Regions from separate parts of the Chryseobacterium sp. 22543 genome, predicted to be linked through region 2. Evidence: riboswitches for the same ligand, from Rfam matches in the RefSeq annotation. Region 2 holds a riboswitch; each other region holds the start of a gene.
The links. Region 2 has a riboswitch for cobalamin ahead of ACTJIP_RS03390 (TonB-dependent receptor plug domain-containing protein). Riboswitches for the same ligand answer to the same signal wherever they lie in the genome.
Positions count from the first base shown of each region.

Region 1: linked by a shared signal. The riboswitch ahead of ACTJIP_RS15140 (TonB-dependent receptor plug domain-containing protein) and the one ahead of ACTJIP_RS03390 (TonB-dependent receptor plug domain-containing protein) in region 2 are both predicted to bind cobalamin.
Region 3: linked by a shared signal. The riboswitch ahead of metE (5-methyltetrahydropteroyltriglutamate--homocysteine S-methyltransferase) and the one ahead of ACTJIP_RS03390 (TonB-dependent receptor plug domain-containing protein) in region 2 are both predicted to bind cobalamin.

Region 1 covers NZ_JBQENH010000004.1:140,969-146,872, reverse strand. Annotated here, with positions in the region: gene ACTJIP_RS15150 (cytochrome-c peroxidase) at 1-878, shown strand, start outside; gene ACTJIP_RS15145 (transporter) at 891-1,838, shown strand; cobalamin riboswitch at 1,929-2,113, shown strand; gene ACTJIP_RS15140 (TonB-dependent receptor plug domain-containing protein) at 2,223-4,253, shown strand; gene ACTJIP_RS15135 (YncE family protein) at 4,250-5,383, shown strand; gene ACTJIP_RS15130 (cell surface protein) at 5,398-5,904, shown strand, end outside.
Region 2 covers NZ_JBQENH010000001.1:774,230-780,133, forward strand. Annotated here, with positions in the region: gene ACTJIP_RS03380 (CCA tRNA nucleotidyltransferase) at 1-1,227, shown strand, start outside; gene ACTJIP_RS03385 (YncE family protein) at 1,390-2,445, opposite strand; gene ACTJIP_RS03390 (TonB-dependent receptor plug domain-containing protein) at 2,466-4,292, opposite strand; cobalamin riboswitch at 4,325-4,501, opposite strand; gene ACTJIP_RS03395 (T9SS type A sorting domain-containing protein) at 4,628-5,904, opposite strand, start outside.
Region 3 covers NZ_JBQENH010000002.1:882,888-888,791, forward strand. Annotated here, with positions in the region: gene ACTJIP_RS09780 (enoyl-CoA hydratase/isomerase family protein) at 1-755, shown strand, start outside; gene ACTJIP_RS09785 (Lrp/AsnC family transcriptional regulator) at 840-1,301, opposite strand; cobalamin riboswitch at 1,497-1,682, shown strand; gene metE (5-methyltetrahydropteroyltriglutamate--homocysteine S-methyltransferase) at 1,857-4,160, shown strand; gene ACTJIP_RS09795 (hypothetical protein) at 4,365-5,075, shown strand; gene ACTJIP_RS09800 (helix-turn-helix domain-containing protein) at 5,077-5,874, opposite strand.

The DNA.
Region 1 (5,904 bases), on a different contig from region 2:
AAAACGGAGTAGAGCTGGGCCGAAAATTATTCTATGAAGGAAGACTTTCCCGAAACAATACCATTTCATGCGGCTTCTGCCATATTCAGGAAAATGCTTTCACCCATCACGGACATACCGTAAGCCATGGTGTGGATGACAGAATAGGAATCAGAAATGCGCCACCCATTCAGAATATGGCTTTTTTGAAAAGATATATGTGGGACGGTGTTATTCATAACCTCAATGAACAACCGATAAGCCCTATTACAGATGTCAATGAGATGGACAGTTCTATACCGGAAGCCATTTCAAAAATAAAAGATGATCAGAAATATAAAAAACTTTTCAGGGAAGCGTACGGAGATGAAACCATTACCGGAGAAAGAATTCTAAAAGCACTGTCACAGTTTATGGCTTCTTTAATTTCTGCAGATTCAAAATATGACAGGTTCAGGCAGGGAAAAGAGCAGTTTACTTCTACAGAATCTCAGGGAATGGCTTTGTTCGGACAGAAATGTGCCTCTTGCCATAGCGGAGAATTATTTACCGATGAAAGCTTCCGTAATACAGGAATGTATTATAACACCGAGTTCAAAGATGCAGGGCGTTACAGAGTTACTCTTAATCAGGTAGACTGGATGAAATTCCGTGTTCCAAGTTTGAGAAACGTAGAATATACAGCACCTTATATGCATGACGGAAGGTTTTACACATTAGATGCTGTACTCAATTTCTATTCAGAACAGGTGGAAGATAATGCGAATCTTGATCCTCAGCTGAAACAGAATGGTCATACAGGAATAGCCATGAATAGTCAGGAAAAACAGTCGATTATTGCTTTCCTGAAAACATTGTCCGACAAAAGTTTTATATCCAATCCAAAATTTGCAGAATAAATTATAGAAAACATGAAGAAGATTATAGCAATACTATGTTTAATGGTATTTAGCCTGAGCCAGGCAAATCTGGTTAGAGACAGTATGTATATTGCTCAGAATGGCTTTAGCAGAATTGATTTTGATGATGACTGTGATGCATGCGGTTGTGCGGCCGGTAACGGATCATCCGGTTTTGAATCTTTGCTGAATCCACAGTTTATCGGAATCAAATATTTTGCACAGCATTACAAAGCAAAAGAAAATTTATTTGTAAAAGATCTTACACAGGATCAGTATTTTAATACCTTACAGCTTTGGGGAAAAATTCCATTGACTAAAAAACTAAGTGTATATGCAAGTCTGCCATTTCATTTTCATGAAAAAAGGACTATGCAGGGAGATATCAAAATCAACGGAATCGGAGATCTGAACCTGATGGGAATCTATCAGCTAATGAGCTCTAAAGATAATTTCCATCACGTGAGCGGAGGTTTGGGCGTGAAAATTCCTTTGGGAAAGTTTGATGAAAAAGGAGCATCCGGAGTCAATCCGAGTTTTCAGTTGGGAACAGGAAGCTGGGATTATCAGGCGGCTTTGAATTATAAATTTCAAAAGAATAAAGTAGCTGTATTGGTCAATACAGACTATACAATCAAAACGGAAAATAAGAAGAATTACCATTTCGGAAACCAGTGGAACTACGCTGCAACAGGATTTTATCAGGTTGCAGGAAATGAAAAATCTATCTTTTCTGTAAAAACCGGAGTGCAGGGAGAAGTGTATGCTCAGAACAAGCAGTTTGATGAAGCCCTGCCCAATACAGCCGGAAGTGCATTGTATGGGAAGATTGGGTTTGAAGCCTCTTATAAAAAACTGAGCCTGGGAAGTGAACTCATGCTTCCTATGTATACCCATTTGGCTGGTGGTGATATTGAAGCAAAATCCAGATTTAGTATTTTCCTGAATATCGGAATTTAAATAAAACCCCTTTTTAATCATGTTAAAGCTCCTTCGGGAGCTTTAATTGTTTATGAATCATGATTTTAATTGGGGGTTAGGAATAATTTTTTATCTTTGCCGAAATTTGGTGAGCCCTAAAAAGCTCTTAAAAGGGAATCCGGTGAAAATCCGGAACAGACCCGCTGCTGTAAGCTCCGCACCAAGATTTTTGAAGAATATATCCACTGTTTTTTAATGGGAAGGATTTCAAAAATGGAGTAAGTCAGAAGACCTGCCAGAAAATAATCGTTTGACGCTTTCGTGGAATAAAGCTTAGGACATCAATGATTCTGTGCAGTGACAGCTGTGCTTTGTCGTTGTATTCTTATATCCATTAGCGTCTTCATTATCCTAAATGAGCTAATGGCGGCAAAATTAACTATATCTGCAATTCATAAAGCTGTTTTCACAATACTGGTGTTAACATTTCATCTTTTGTCTTCTCAAACCAAAAAAGACAGTGTTCAGGAAGAATCAATCAAAGGGATCAACCTTTACAAGAAAAACTTCAAAGAAATTCTTCCGGCACAAACCCTGCAGGGCGAGCAGCTGGAAAGACTGAACAGTCATTCTGTAGCAGATGCTCTTCGGTATTTTTCCGGTGTTCAGATCAAAGACTATGGAGGGATTGGCGGATTGAAAACCATTAATGTCCGAAGCCTCGGAAGTCAGCATGTAGGCGTTTTCTATGATGGAATTCAACTGGGAAATGCACAGAACGGACTGGTAGATCTGGGAAGATATTCTTTGGATGATCTGGAAGAAATATCATTGTATAACGGGCAGAAAAGCGAGATTTTTCAGCCGGCAAAAGATTTCGGTTCTTCGGGATCTATCTATTTACAGCCTAAAACGCCTGTATTTAAAGGAATAAAGAAAACCAATCTTGTGATAAGAGCAAAAAGTGCCTCCATAGACCTTTTTAATCCGTCATTCCGATTGGAACAGAAAATTTCAGACAGAACTTCTGCCAGCTTCAGTGGAGAATTTCTGCAAAGTGATGGGATTTACAGATTTCGGTATGCCAAGAAATATCCTGATGGACAGCAGGCTTATGATACGATTGCAAAGAGGCAGGACTCAGATATCAAAGCGAAACGTTTTGAAACTTCGTTAAACGGAACTTTAAATAACGGAAGCTGGAATGTAAGAGGCTATGGTTATATTTCAGACCGTGGAATGCCGGCTCCTATTGTGAATGGCCGTTTTGGAGGAAGAGGAGCAAGACTTTCTGATGAAAATTATTTCGTGCAGGCCAATCTTCGGAAAAAACTGTTTCCCAGATTTGAAACTCAGCTGAAAGCAAAGTTTGCCTACGATTACACTCATTTTATGGATACTGTTCGCTCGCAGTCTATTATTCATACCGATAACACCTATATCCAACGAGAGCTCTATCTTTCCTCATCCAATATCTATTCTATCACATCCAATTGGGATGTCAGTCTGAGCGGGGATTTTCAGTACAATAATCTGGATGCCAATCTGGATAACTTTTCTTATCCTACACGTTACACTACATTGGTTGCATTGGCAACAACGTATCAGTGGAACAGATTCAAGATCCTGGGCAGCCTTTTAGGAACTTTTACTTTTGAAGAAGTAAGAAAAAATAAAAGACCCGGAGACAGCAGAGAATGGACCCCCGCTGTATTTATGAGCTACCAGCCTGAAATAATTCCTGAACTTACTTTAAGAGCTTTCTATAAAAGGATTTTCCGACTGCCAACCTTCAATGATCTGTATTACACTAATATCGGAAATACTTACCTGAAGCCGGAATTTACCAATCAGTATGATGTAGGATTTACGTATCAGAAGAATTATAAAAACCGATTCTTTACATCCTTTTATGCTAAAGTAGACGGTTATTACAACAAAGTACAGGATAAGATTGTTGCAGCCCCTAACGGAAGTATGTTCCGCTGGCTGATGATGAACCTTGGACGGGTTGAAATCATAGGTGCTGACGTGAATGTTCAGGCAGAAATGCAGTTAGGAAAAGTAAAACTGAGACCCTTGCTTTCCTACACTTACCAAAGTGCAAGAGATATGACAGATCCGGAGGATACATTCTACCAAAATCAGATTCCTTACACACCATGGCATAGTGGCTCCTTCACCCTGATGGCGGACTATAAAGACTGGAGTTTCAATTACAGTGCGATGTATGTAGGAGAAAGGTATGATGTGAACCAGGACAACATTCAATACAATTATGTACAGCCTTGGTATACCCATGATCTGTCTGTTCAGAAAAAATTCAACTGGGCGAATCATCAATTTAAAGTAAACCTTGAGATGAATAATATTTTCAACCAATATTATGATGTAGTGATCAATTATCCGATGCCGGGAAGAAACTTTAAACTTATTCTAAACTTTACCTTATGAGAAAACTAAACTTTTACTTTTTATTTCTTGTCTTAGCTTTTCTTAGTTCATGCCGTACGGATGATATTATTGTCCGCCAGGAAGTGGTAGAGGGACTTCCATCAGAAAATACAGCAATCAAAGGTTTCTACATGCTGAATGAAGGAAATATGGGAAGCAACAAATGTACCTTGGACTTTTTTGATTATACCAAAGGAACCTATTACAGGAACATCTACGCGGAGATTAATCCGAATGTTGTGAAAGAACTGGGAGATGTTGGAAATGATATTAAGATCTACGGAAGCAAGCTGTATATTGTTGTCAATGTTTCCAACAAGATTGAAGTGTTGGATGCCAAAACAGCCAAACGTATTACTTCTATTCCATTACAGAACTGCCGTTATTTAACCTTTAAAGGAGGGAAAGCTTATGCCAGCAGCTATGCAGGTCCGGTAGCGGTTAATCCAAAAGCACCCAAAGGAAAAATTGTGGAAATTGATACAGTTTCTCTTTCCATCCAGCGTGAAGTGGTAGTAGGGTATCAACCGGAAGAAATGGAAATTGTAGGGAATAAATTATTTGTGGCCAATTCCGGAGGATACAAAGCTCCTGATTACGACAATACCGTTTCTGTAATAGACCTGAACACTTTTACTGAAATCCAAAAATTAAATGTTGCGATTAATCTTCACCACATTAAAAAAGATAATTACGGTGATCTGTACGTGAGTTCAAGAGGAGATTATTATAACGTTCCTTCCAGCCTATACCTTATAGATGCAGCAACAGGAATTGTTAAAAAAGATTTCCACCTCGCAGTGAGTGAAATGACAATCGTTAATGATAAACTCTATTTCTACGGAAATGAATTCAATTACAACACGCACAGCTATAAGAAGAGCTTTGGGATCATTGATGTAAAAACAGAACAAATTATTGCCAACAGCATTTTTGACAAAGAATACGAAACTGCGATTAAAACACCTTACGGAATTGCTGTAAACCCAATCACAGAAGATATCTATATGACAGATGCCAGAAATTATGTTTCTATGGGATTTGTCTATTGCTTTGATAAAAACGGACATTTTAAATGGAAAACAGAAGGCGGAAATATCCCTGCCCACTTTACCTTTTTATACAAATAACCAAACTTTAAGAAATGAAGAGAAATACCTTTACTTATTTAAAAATCGGAGTTTTATCATGTTTCCTGGCAGGTGTAATAGCCTGTAAGCACGATGATGAAGAGGAGTTTACCTTTAACGGTCTTGATGATTCTTATTCCATTGAACGTTTAAAGGTTTTGAGTATTCCAACCAATGCTTCAGGATCGGTTACGTGGAGTATCAATGATTCTATTATCTCTCAAAATTCAGAACTTGAATTTATCAGCCCAACAGCAGATGCTTATCCGCTGACTTTAAAAATTAATAACAAAGGAAACGAACAGGTTTATCATTCTAAAATCATTGTTACCAAAGAGAAAACACCTTACAGTAAATATATTGCTAAAGTATTGGAATTCCGTCCTGCTGTAGGACAGTTCATGAATGAAATTCCGGAATATATGCCTGGAAATACCGCTGCAAATATGCTTCAGAAAGCAAACGAATCGTTGGTGGGAGGTAATTCTACCATGATCAGTCTGGGCGGATATGGCGGATAT
Region 2 (5,904 bases):
CAAGATATAGATCCTAAATTAAAGGTTTCCGTATTCAAAACTTATGGAACAGCAATGATTAAGTATAAAGAACTTGATCTTGAATTTGTGGGAGCAAGAAAGGAAAGCTATACCGAAAACAGTCGAAAACCGGAAGTAGAAGGAGGAAGCCTTGAAGATGACCAGAAAAGAAGGGATTTCACCATCAATGCGATGGCTATTTCTTTAAATAAAGATAATTTCGGAGAACTGATTGATCCGTTCAATGGGGTTGAAGATCTTGAGAATGGAATTTTAAGAACTCCTTTGGAACCGGCTCAAACCTATTCTGATGATCCGTTGAGAATGATGAGAGCGGTACGTTTTGCTTCAACTTTAAATTTTAAAATTGAGGAAAACTCTCTGCAGGCTATCCAGCAGGAAGCGGAAAGAATCAAGATTGTTTCTATGGAAAGAATCATGGTAGAATTCAACAAGATTATGCTTTCTGAAAAACCGTCTGTCGGATTGAGGCTCATGGAGCAAACCGGTCTTATGAAGCTGATTATTCCAGAGCTGATCGAACTTAAAGGAGTGGAAGAAGTGGAAGGACAAACCCACAAAGATAACTTTTACCATACTTTAGAAGTTGTAGATAATATTTCTGTGAATACAGATAATCTTTGGCTTCGTTGGTCTGCCTTACTCCATGATATTGGTAAAGCTCCTACAAAAAAGTTTGTAGAAGGAACAGGATGGACTTTTCATGGACATGAGTTTTTAGGTTCAAAAATGGTTAAAAACCTTTTCCAGAGATTGAAATTACCTTTGGGAAGTGATATGAAATATGTTCAGAAAATGGTAAAACTTTCATCGCGACCTATTGCCCTGATCACTGATGATGCTTCAGATGCTGCATTGAGAAGACTTTTATTTGATGCCGGTGAAAACCTTGAAGATCTTTTTACCCTTTGTAAAGCTGACATTACAACTAAAAACTCCAAGAAACAGGAAAAGTTCAAAAGAAACTTTGAATATGTAGCGGTGAAGATCAAAGAAGTGGAAGAAAAAGATCAGGTAAGAAACTTCCAGCCGCCTATTACTGGTGAAGAGATTATGCAAATGTTTAATCTTAAGCCAGGCCGTGAAATTGGTATTTTGAAAGAGAAAGTAAAAGAAGCCATTCTGGAAGGTGAAATTCCCAATGAAAAAGAGGAAGCCACAAAATTTGTGATTGCTGAAGCGGAAAAACTGGGATTAACAATCTAATTCAATCTATAGCTAATATAAAAGCCCGGCGGGATGTTCCATCCCGCCGGTTTTTTTATTTTCACAAGGAAAACAAAGCCGGCCGGTTTCAAAAGAAACCGGCCGGAAAAAAACACAAATGATGAAAAAATAAAAAATTATTTTTTTATATACTGTGAAGTATTATGGATTCAGGTAAGTACCGTTAGCACCAAGACCTCCAGTTTTAATGGATCCCATCTTGCTCCCTGTAGCTGCTGAATATATTACCATTTCACTTTCTTCTGTAAACTTCTTAACGTCTGATGCAAAGATTCTTCCATCAATAACATTAAATCCATAAAGCGTATAATAAGGTCCACCATCCGCTGCTGTTAATAACGGACTTGCAGGAACTGTTGGTGTAGCTAAGCTTGTTGTATATACTTTATTGACAGAGCTGAAATAGAACTTATCGTTATCAATCTGAAGATTTGTAGCATTTGGAATTCCTGTCAAAGTAATTACCGGTGTTATAATTCCTGCGCTCGTAATCTTGTAGATATAAGAATCTGTAGCTGTTGAAGAAATTGTGTAAACATTGGATTTGTAAGATACAGTGTTTCCAATCTGACCATTCGGAATGGAAATTTCAGTTTTGCTATCGTTGGAAGTATTGATATACGTAATCTTATTTCCAAATCCTGATGAAGCATTCTGTACGAAAACATTTCCTCCTGCTTCTACTGTTTTATCAGAAACATCAGCCATGTTGATTTTACTTACAAATGAATAATCAGAAGCTTTATATTTCGTTACACTTTGAGTATTAGCAATGAAATTGGTGTTGGCAACATAAATAAATCCATTCGCAAAAGTAATTCCTCTTGGATTATCAAGCTGATCTGAAATGACTGCTAATTTCTTAAATGTATAACGGTCTACTACAACAATTTTGTTCGAGTTGTTTATCACAAGATAAGCCTTATTTCCGTCAAGACCAATGGTCTGAAGAACGTCACCTAAGATTTCTTTACTGTTGTTATAACCATATACATCCTCCTGCTTCAGGCTTAAATCTCTTGTAAGAAATGTTACTTTAGCCCCCTGGCTGTTGAAGTTACCTTCATTAGAGATAAAATATCCGTTCTGGTAAGTGATCGGAGACATTTCAAACTCTGCAGAGTCACTTGTACATGAAGACATGTTAAACAATAAAACCACTGCAAATAATACAGTTAAAAGTTTAGTTATTTTCATAATTTATTCAATTTAATTTTTTAAAAATTTATTGCCGCATACACACTATAGTTTCTTTTCGGTAAAGGATAAAAAGAAACCGTTTTATAATAAGTATTCGTTAGATTATTCACTTTAAATCCTAAAGTATACTTTTTTGCCAGTGTTGCTGAAACTCCCATATTTAAAAGAAAATAAGGATCTATTGCTTCTGATCTTTTTTCATCACTTGTAGTGTAAGTAACGCCATTCACCAGTCCCTGTGCGAAAAACTTAAAGAAACCGTATTCATAATCTACATTGGCCATTCCTCTGTGCATGGGAACATAAGGTCTTTGCATTTTCGTTTCCTTATCAATAGATTTTGCATAATAGTACCCGGCATTAGCCCGGATTTTATGATTTCCCAATTGTTTGCTGAAAGACAATTGAGATTCCAATCCGTAAGATTCAGATTTATTGACATTAAATGCCTGCCAATACCCCAAAGCAGTAGGCAGCCATACAATAAGATCTGTAATGTTCATATAATAAGGAGACAAAGTAAGTCTGAAATCTCCTACTCTGAACTCATTCACCATATCAAACTGGGTAGACGTTTCCGGTCTCAGATCTTTATTTCCTCCCGGCTCATAATAAATATCATTAAATGACGGATATCTGAAGTTTTTTGACACGTTAACGCTTACATCATACCATTTTGCGGCACTCCATTTTCCAGAGAATGAATACATAAACGGAGACTTCACATCTTCCACAAAATCTTTCTTAAATCCACCCTCAAAACGCAGGTCTTTAGTAGCAAAATACCTCAGCAACCCGGAAACAGAGCCAATATTTCTACTGACACTGGATATTCCGCTCTGATATCCTTCACCTTTATTGATCTGAAATTCTCCGATAAGATTAAAATTCCACTTAGAATTCAGAAAATAATTGAAATCATTTTTAAAGATATAGTTTTTCCCTGTTCCCCCACTTGATTTAGGCTGGTTTAACGAACCGAAATACTGAAAGTTTTCTTCTGTATAGGCCGCTTTAAAAGAGTTGCTGAACTTAGTTTTATTCCAGTCCCAGGAAAGAAGGCTTCTTATACTTTGAGTTTTATATTTTGTTTTTGTTCCCGTTTCTTCATACACAGGATAATGCTGTGAAGAATCGAAAAACTGGCTTTGCCACGAAATTTTATGATCGTTGGTTATTTTATAGGATGCACCTGCATTGAATGTGGTATTATAGTAATTTCCATTTCTGTTGATATACTTCAGATCGCTTACCTCATAATTGTTTTCACTTACAGAATAATTTCCGGAAGCTTTAAAACTGAACTTATCATTGCTGTAAGAACCTTTTACAAAATTATTATAGGTATTAAAGGAAGCCACCTCAGAAAATAAAGAACCATGGAAACCTTTATTAAAATCAAGGGTATTATTCAGGTGAATACTTCCCCCAATGGCACCACTTCCATAGACTACACTTCCACCGCCGGCTTTTATACCGATCTGATCATAGCCAAACAAAGCAATATTATTGATATCTCCCTGTCCTAAAAAACTGGAGTTGATATTAATCCCATTCCATACAAATGCAGTCTGCTGAGCGGTAGTACCCCGGAAAGATGGTGAAGAAACAGCCCCTCGGCCATTTTCTTTGATAAAAACCTGTGACTGAAATCTCAGGAGCTCTGAAAGATTACTGGAGTTTTTCTCGGCCTCTTCTGCCGAAATTATTTTTACGGGATGAAAAAGTTTCACCCTATTCATCTGGTTGTCGAAGACATAAATAGTGTCTATGGTTTTCTCTTGTCCAAAAAGAAAACAGCCATAAGATGAAAAAAGCAGTACTAAAGATCTTTTTATATCCATACTTTTTTACTTTTCCTCCGAAAGCAATATGTTTTTTGATTATAATGTTGGCAGGTCTCCTGACTTTCGCATTCTGCTCCTTCCCGTTTTAGACAGTGGTTGTTTGCAGAAACTTTTATTGCGATTTACAGTTGCGGGGACAGTATGGGAGTTACACCCAATTCCCTTTTCATTCCAAAATACTGGAAACCAAAATTTTTGCAAAGATAGTTTTTTATATGTATTTGCCAAAAAACCGGCTTTTACATCAAAAATTTCAGACTTTTACAAATAAAAAACAGCCGCTTTCAAAATTGAAAACGGCCATCATCCCACTACTTTACTATTTATATATGTTATTTTTTAATGAATTTATAAGCTTGTTTTTCTCCTTTCACAGAGTATTGCAGAATATAATCTCCTTTTGATAAAGATGAAACATCAATTTGTCCTTCCACAGTATTGAACGATTTCACCCTTTGCCCAACCATATTATAGATTTCTGCTTTTTCTATTTTTCCTGTTCCTTTAAAATAAAGCACATCAGTTACAGGATTAGGATAAATGCCAACACTGTTTTTCTCTTTCACGGTATCATTTACTGATAAGAATTCAGAAGTATCCAGATAAAAAGCAACTATTTGACCTGAAGCATTCGTCCCTGATCCGGCAATTTTCTTTCCGTCTTGTGAAATCGCCAGAGGAAGTCCCATCGTTACTCCATTCGTTGCAATTCCTAAGGATACTGCATAATCATTCAGATTAATTCTTCCGGCAGATGCAGTCCAGATAAAACCTTCTCCCGACATTGGAGGTGCTCCAAATGCTCTGTAAAAACCAATAACTCGTGTTCCATCAGCTGAAATTCCTGTAGCTCCTCCTTTGAAATTGAACGAAGCATTAGGATGTGTTATATAAGTCAGCCCGCTTGTAGCATTCCAAACATAAGGATTAGGATTTGCAGATCCTATAATGGTATTTCCGTCAGCCGAAATTCCGCCTGCTTCTCCTACATTATTCCCGTTATTATCTGTAATAAAACTTTCTACTCCATCCTGCCATTTTGCACCGCTTCTTGTTCCGGTTGGCTCATCCTGCCACCCTACAATCACGGTTCCTGCCGCATTGATTGCATTTGCCCTGGAACTGCGTCCGGAAACTATACTTCCCAGGTCAACCATTCCGTTTACGTCATCCCATTTCACAGCATGTGCGTTCGCAGCAGTAAGAAATCCTAACCCTACAATAGTATTTCCATTCGGTGACATTCCCCATGTAGAACTTACACTGCCGTCCCAACCGGTAGGAACCAGCCCTCCTCTGTTTACCCATGTGGAAGTAGCTACGTCATAAGTTGATATTTCATTAAATCCTGTTGCAGAATTTGTAACAGAAGATGATATTTTGGTTCCATCGTTTGAAACAATCGTTCTCCCTGCGGCTGGATATCCGTTTGATATTGAACCTATCTGTACAAGTCCGCCTGCTGCATTCCATTTATATACTCCTCCTGCACTTGTATGCATACTTACTACTCCATTATCTGAAACTGCACCTACATTATAATTTCCCAACCCTATTACTGTAAGCTGTGCTGCTGCAAAACTAAATTTCAGAAAAAGACAAGCCGTCA
Region 3 (5,904 bases), on a different contig from region 2:
AAAACGGACCTGTCGGAACGCTGACGATAAACCGTCCGCAGGCATTAAACTCCTTGAATGAACAGGTTTTACAGGAACTGAAATCATTTGCCAGCAAGATAAGATCAGATAAAAATATCAGAGTATTAATTATTACCGGTTCCGGGGAAAAAGCTTTTGTTGCAGGGGCTGACATTAAAGCCATGCAGCAAATGACTCCCGCAGAAGCAGAGACTTTTTCTATTGCTGCACAAACTGCTTTTAATGCTATTGAAGAACTTCCGTTTGCTGTGATAGCTGCTGTGAACGGTTTTGCATTGGGAGGAGGGTGTGAACTGGCATTATCCTGTGATATTATCCTGGCTAGCGGGAAAGCAAAATTTGGACTCCCTGAAGTGACATTAGGATTATTGCCTTGTTTTGGCGGAACCCAGCGTCTGCCAAGAGCTATCGGATTATACAAAGCAAGGGAAATGGTTTTCTCCGGAGAATTTTATTCCGCAGAAGCTTGTAAAGATTTTGGTTTTGTCAATCATGTTTTTGCGCCCGAAGAATTACTCAACGAAGCTCAAAAACTGGCAGAAACAATTGCCGCAAGAGGACCTGTAGCTGTGGCAAAAGCGAAACAGTCTTTAAATACAGGATTTGAACTGCACATTACGGATGGGTTAAAACAGGAAGCTGCATTATTCGGAGAGTTGTTTACAACAGAAGACCACCATGAAGGTATCGGGGCATTTATAGAAAAAAGAACCCCGGACTTTAAAGGAAATTAATACATTGGAAGATAGAGAATTGAAAATAGCATGGTTTAAGTTAAGTATCATTTTCCATTTTCAATTCTCAATTTTTCATTTTTATTATATGGTGATTCCATGATTGTTTTTCACCTCAGCCATGACAAACGTACTGTGAGTGCTCCCTATAGAATCTACAGATCCCAGTTTATTAAACACAAAATCCTGGTAATGTTTCATATCCCGTACCTGAACTTTCAGAAGAAAATCAAAATCTCCGGAAATATTGTAGCATTCTGCAACTTCTTCAATTTCTAAAATTTCTTTCACAAAATCATAACCTACAGATCGGTCGTGAATTTTCAGCTTAATCTGACAGAAAACCGTAAACCCACGGTTGAGTTTTTCAGCATCAAGAACAGCGGCATATCTTTTCACAAACCCTTCCTGTTCCAATCTTTTTACTCTTTCAAAAACAGGTGACGTGGAGAGGTTCACTTCTTTAGCAAGCTCTTTAACGGTCAGTTTTGCATTTTTCTGGAGCAGCCTCAGCAGCTGTACATCCTTATCATCGAGTTGTTCCACAGAATATTATTCTTTTAGATTATAAAAACAGTCAAATGTAAAGAATTATATGCTTTTTACTGTGTTTTTTAAAGTTTATTTTGCTTAATTAATTAGCTTTTATTGTATGTTTATTCTGTATTGTTAATTTTACACAAGATTAAAAACTTTTACTGATGACTATCATTACAGGTAAAAGTACAGTTCTTTAGAGATACTTCATCAAACAGGAAAGGTTTTACGTAACGTAGATTAATAGGGAATCGTGTGAGAATCACGAGCTGTCGCGCAACTGTAAGTAACATACCAAAGGTTTCTGTCCTTATATATCCACTGCCAAAAGCGGGAAGGATGATGGAAACTGTTACAAGTCAGGAGACCTGCCTTTACTGAATTGACGATGCTTTCGCGGTCTGAAGCTTTGGGTCATACAGATGATATATCGGATTTATACACTTTCTCTGTAAGGGAATTGTATTGTTTGTTATATCATGATCCTGAAATTTTTATCCGTTAAAACATTACGAAGCATTTTTAAAAGACTTTACCATTAAGTTTAATTAAAAAGTAAAAAAAATGCAAACTCACATTCTGGGCTATCCGCGTATTGGTAGCAAAAGAGAACTCAAAAAAGCCTGCGAGCAATATTGGTCAGGTAAAATCCTTTTGGAAGAACTTCTGAATACGGGCAGAAATATCTGTAACCAAAACTGGAACATTCAGAAAGAAGCCGGTATAGACCTTATTCCCTGTAATGATTTTTCATATTATGATCAGGTATTGGATATGAGTCTTGTGGTAGGGGCAATTCCCACACGTTATCATGAAGTAGTGCTTAAAAAAAACAATTCTGAGCTGGATCTTTATTTTGCCATGGCAAGAGGATATCAGAAAGAAGGACTGGATATCACAGCGATGGAAATGACAAAATGGTTTGATACCAATTATCACTATATCGTTCCCGAGTTTTATAAAAATCAACAGTTTAAACTGAGTTCAGATAAAATTTTCAATGAATTTGCAGGAGCAAAGCAGGCAGGAATCAATGCAAAACCGGTCATTATCGGACTGGTTTCTTATCTGTTGTTAGGAAAAGAGAAAGAAGAAGGATTTGATAAACTGGATCTGGCTGCAAATCTTCTTCCCGTATATACAGATATCTTAACAAAACTTCAGGAGCAGGGCGCAGAGTGGATTCAGTTTGATGAACCGTTTTTAGCGTTGGACTTAACGGAGAAAGCGAAAGAAACTTATCATTTTGTTTACGCTGAAATAAGAAAACGTTTCCCAAAACTGAAATTTATTGTTGCCACTTATTTTGAAGGATTAAATGATAATTGGCCACTTGCCACCTCACTTCCTGTGAATACTTTACACATTGATTTGGTTAGAAACCCTGAACAGTTAGATGATATTCTGAATGGTATTCCGGAAAGCTTAAGTCTTTCATTGGGTGTGGTTGACGGAAGAAATATCTGGAAAAATGATTATGAAAAGTCTTTGTCTTTCATTCAAAAAGCAGTTGAGAAATTAGGATCTGAAAGGGTTTTAATTGCTCCTTCCTCTTCATTACTTCATTCACCTTGTGATCTGGATTTTGAAACCACACTTAATCCGGAAATTAAAAACTGGCTGGCTTTTGCCAAACAAAAAGTGGCAGAAGTGGTAACGCTTAAAGAACTGGCATCCGGAACAGAGAATAAACAGATTCTTGCTGCTTTTGAAGATAATAAAAAAGCAATTGCAAGCAGAAGAACATCTTCTCTTATTCATAATGATGACGTGAAGCAAAGAGCAAATGCGGTTACTGAAAAAGATGCTCAAAGGATAAATACTTTCAAAATCCGTAAAGAAGAACAACAGAAAGTACTGCAGCTTCCTTTATTCCCAACAACAACCATCGGATCATTCCCGCAGACCACTGAGGTAAGAAGCTGGAGAGCAAAATTCAAAAAAGGAGAGCTGACGGCAGAGCAGTATGATACCTTACTGAAAGAAGAGACCCAGAGAACGATTAACTGGCAGGAAGAAATAGGGATAGATGTATTGGTTCACGGGGAATTTGAACGTAATGATATGGTGGAATATTTCGGAGAGCAGCTGGAAGGTTTTGTATTTACAAAAAATGGCTGGGTACAAAGCTACGGAAGCCGTTGTGTAAAGCCTCCTGTGATCTTCGGTGATGTTTCCCGCCCGACACCAATGACGGTATATTGGTCCCAATATGCACAATCCCAGACTGAAAAATGGGTAAAAGGAATGCTCACAGGTCCTGTTACGATCTTACAATGGTCTTTTGTACGTGATGATCAGCCCCGTTCAGAGACGTGTAAGCAAATTGCTCTGGCTATCCGTGATGAGGTTGCGGATCTTGAAAAAGCAGGAATCAGAATTATTCAGATTGATGAGCCTGCGATAAGAGAAGGGCTTCCATTAAGAAAGACAGACTGGCAGAACTACCTGAAATGGGCCGTAGAAGCTTTCAGAATTTCAGCAAGCGGAGTGGAAGATGCTACACAGATTCATACCCATATGTGCTATTCGGAATTCAATGATATTATTGAAAATATTGCTGATATGGATGCAGATGTGATTACCATAGAATGTTCCCGTTCTCAGATGGAACTGCTGAATGCTTTTGCAGATTTCAGATATCCGAATGAAATTGGTCCCGGAGTATACGATATTCATTCCCCAAGGGTTCCGTCAAAAGAAGAAATGATTGAACTGTTGAGAAAAGCTCAAAACGTAATTCCTGCCAATCAACTCTGGGTAAATCCGGACTGCGGACTGAAAACAAGACACTGGGAAGAAACAGAAAAAGCTTTGATTGCAATGGTGGCCGCAGCTAAAGAAGCCTCCGTAGAATATGCACTTTAAAAAAACTTTAAAATAATTATATTCAACAATTCAGATCGTGTTATGATTTTCATAGCACGATCTGTTATTTTAAAAGGATAAAAATAGGGTGATCATTTAATATTCTATTCATTTTTATATAGTATTTTTGCTGCCCGATGTATTTTGACAGATATGAGTCTTAAAAATACATTGAAAAACTGATAACCAACGATACATTTAAATATGAAAGAATCATTTTCTGAAATGAGATCAGAAACCTACAGCCCGGAATACATAGCCAGAATAAGATGGAGTATTGTCATTCTTTTTGCGGTCATTGCTGTTGTTTTACTGGGATTTTTTATTGATGCTGTTTCACATACTTCTACAGATACCGCATCTGACATGATCTTCTTTTTATTCTTTTTGATTACTGGCCTGCTGGCAGGGTGGCTGGCTTATCAAATGATCAGAAATCAGGATGAGAAAATCAGTGGTCTGCTGATCAATCATCAGGGAATCCTGTTTCTCAACAGAAAAGAGAAAATACTGTCAGAAATTAAATACCAGGATTTGATCAAAAGCAAGGACTCCTATACAAAAGATATTTATTCAGAATCTCAGAATCTCGGAAAATATAGTAATTTCAGAAAAAATCTATATGTTCATGAAAAAGATGAAACCGGAAAACCCAAAAAGAAACTGATCAATCTGGATGTGATTCCACTTAAAAACCGGTATGATCTTATTGGACATTTTCTGAAAGGAGTACAGACTTTTCGCCCCGATCTCAAAATTGATTCTGAGGTTTACAAGGATTTTTATCTTGATGAAAAAACATTACGCTATGCTCCTGACCACCTTAAAAGCGATATGAAAGTGAAAATTATTACAATAGCTGTTGTCATTCTGGTGATCATCGCTTTCAGATACATTTTTTTAGATGAAGTCTAAGTTATTTTGCCTGTAATGAGCTCGGTGGATAGCCAAACTGCTTTTTAAATGCAAAGGAGAAATGAGATAAATTTTCAAAGCCCAAATCCAGATAAATATCGGAAACCGATCTCTCTTTTTGGGTAAGCAGAAAATGAGCTTCCTTCAATCGCCGAAGCTGCAGCCATTGTCTTGGCGGTATCCCGAATATCTTTTGAAAATCTCTTTTAAAGGCAGACAGACTTCGCCCTGTTAAATAAGCAAATCGTTCTACATTGACATTGAAATGAAAGTTTTTGTTCATAAAAGTTTCAATATCTATTTTGTAAGGCTCAGAAAAATCAAATAAAATATCTTTAAGACCCGGATCATCGCTCAGCATCAGAAGTAAAGCTTCTTTCTGTTTGAGACGCAGAAGTTCTGTAGAAGCAGGAAGTTCTTCATAGGCCAGTAAAGAGTACATAAAAGAAGTTAATGCCTTTTGATCCGGTTTTATAAAAGCCGGAATATTATCCTTCTTCTCTGCCTGATAGCCATATTCACGGCTGAAATCACGTAAGATGGCTTCATCAAAATAAATGGTTACTGTTCTTATCTCTCCATTTTTAGGAGGGTATTTTGCAAACTTCAGGAGACGGTTTTTTCTTGCAGAATAAAGTTCCCCTTCTTTAAATATCGTCTTTGTGGTACCGTCATTCAGTTCCATTTCCCCGGAAATAACCAGTCCCAGACTATGGATTCGTGCAAATTGTTCTCCTTCCCTGAATTCTGAAAAATGACAGGAGTAATTGATAGGTAAAAGAATATTATTTTCGCTCATGGCTCAGACAGTTATTTCTTGATCGATTCT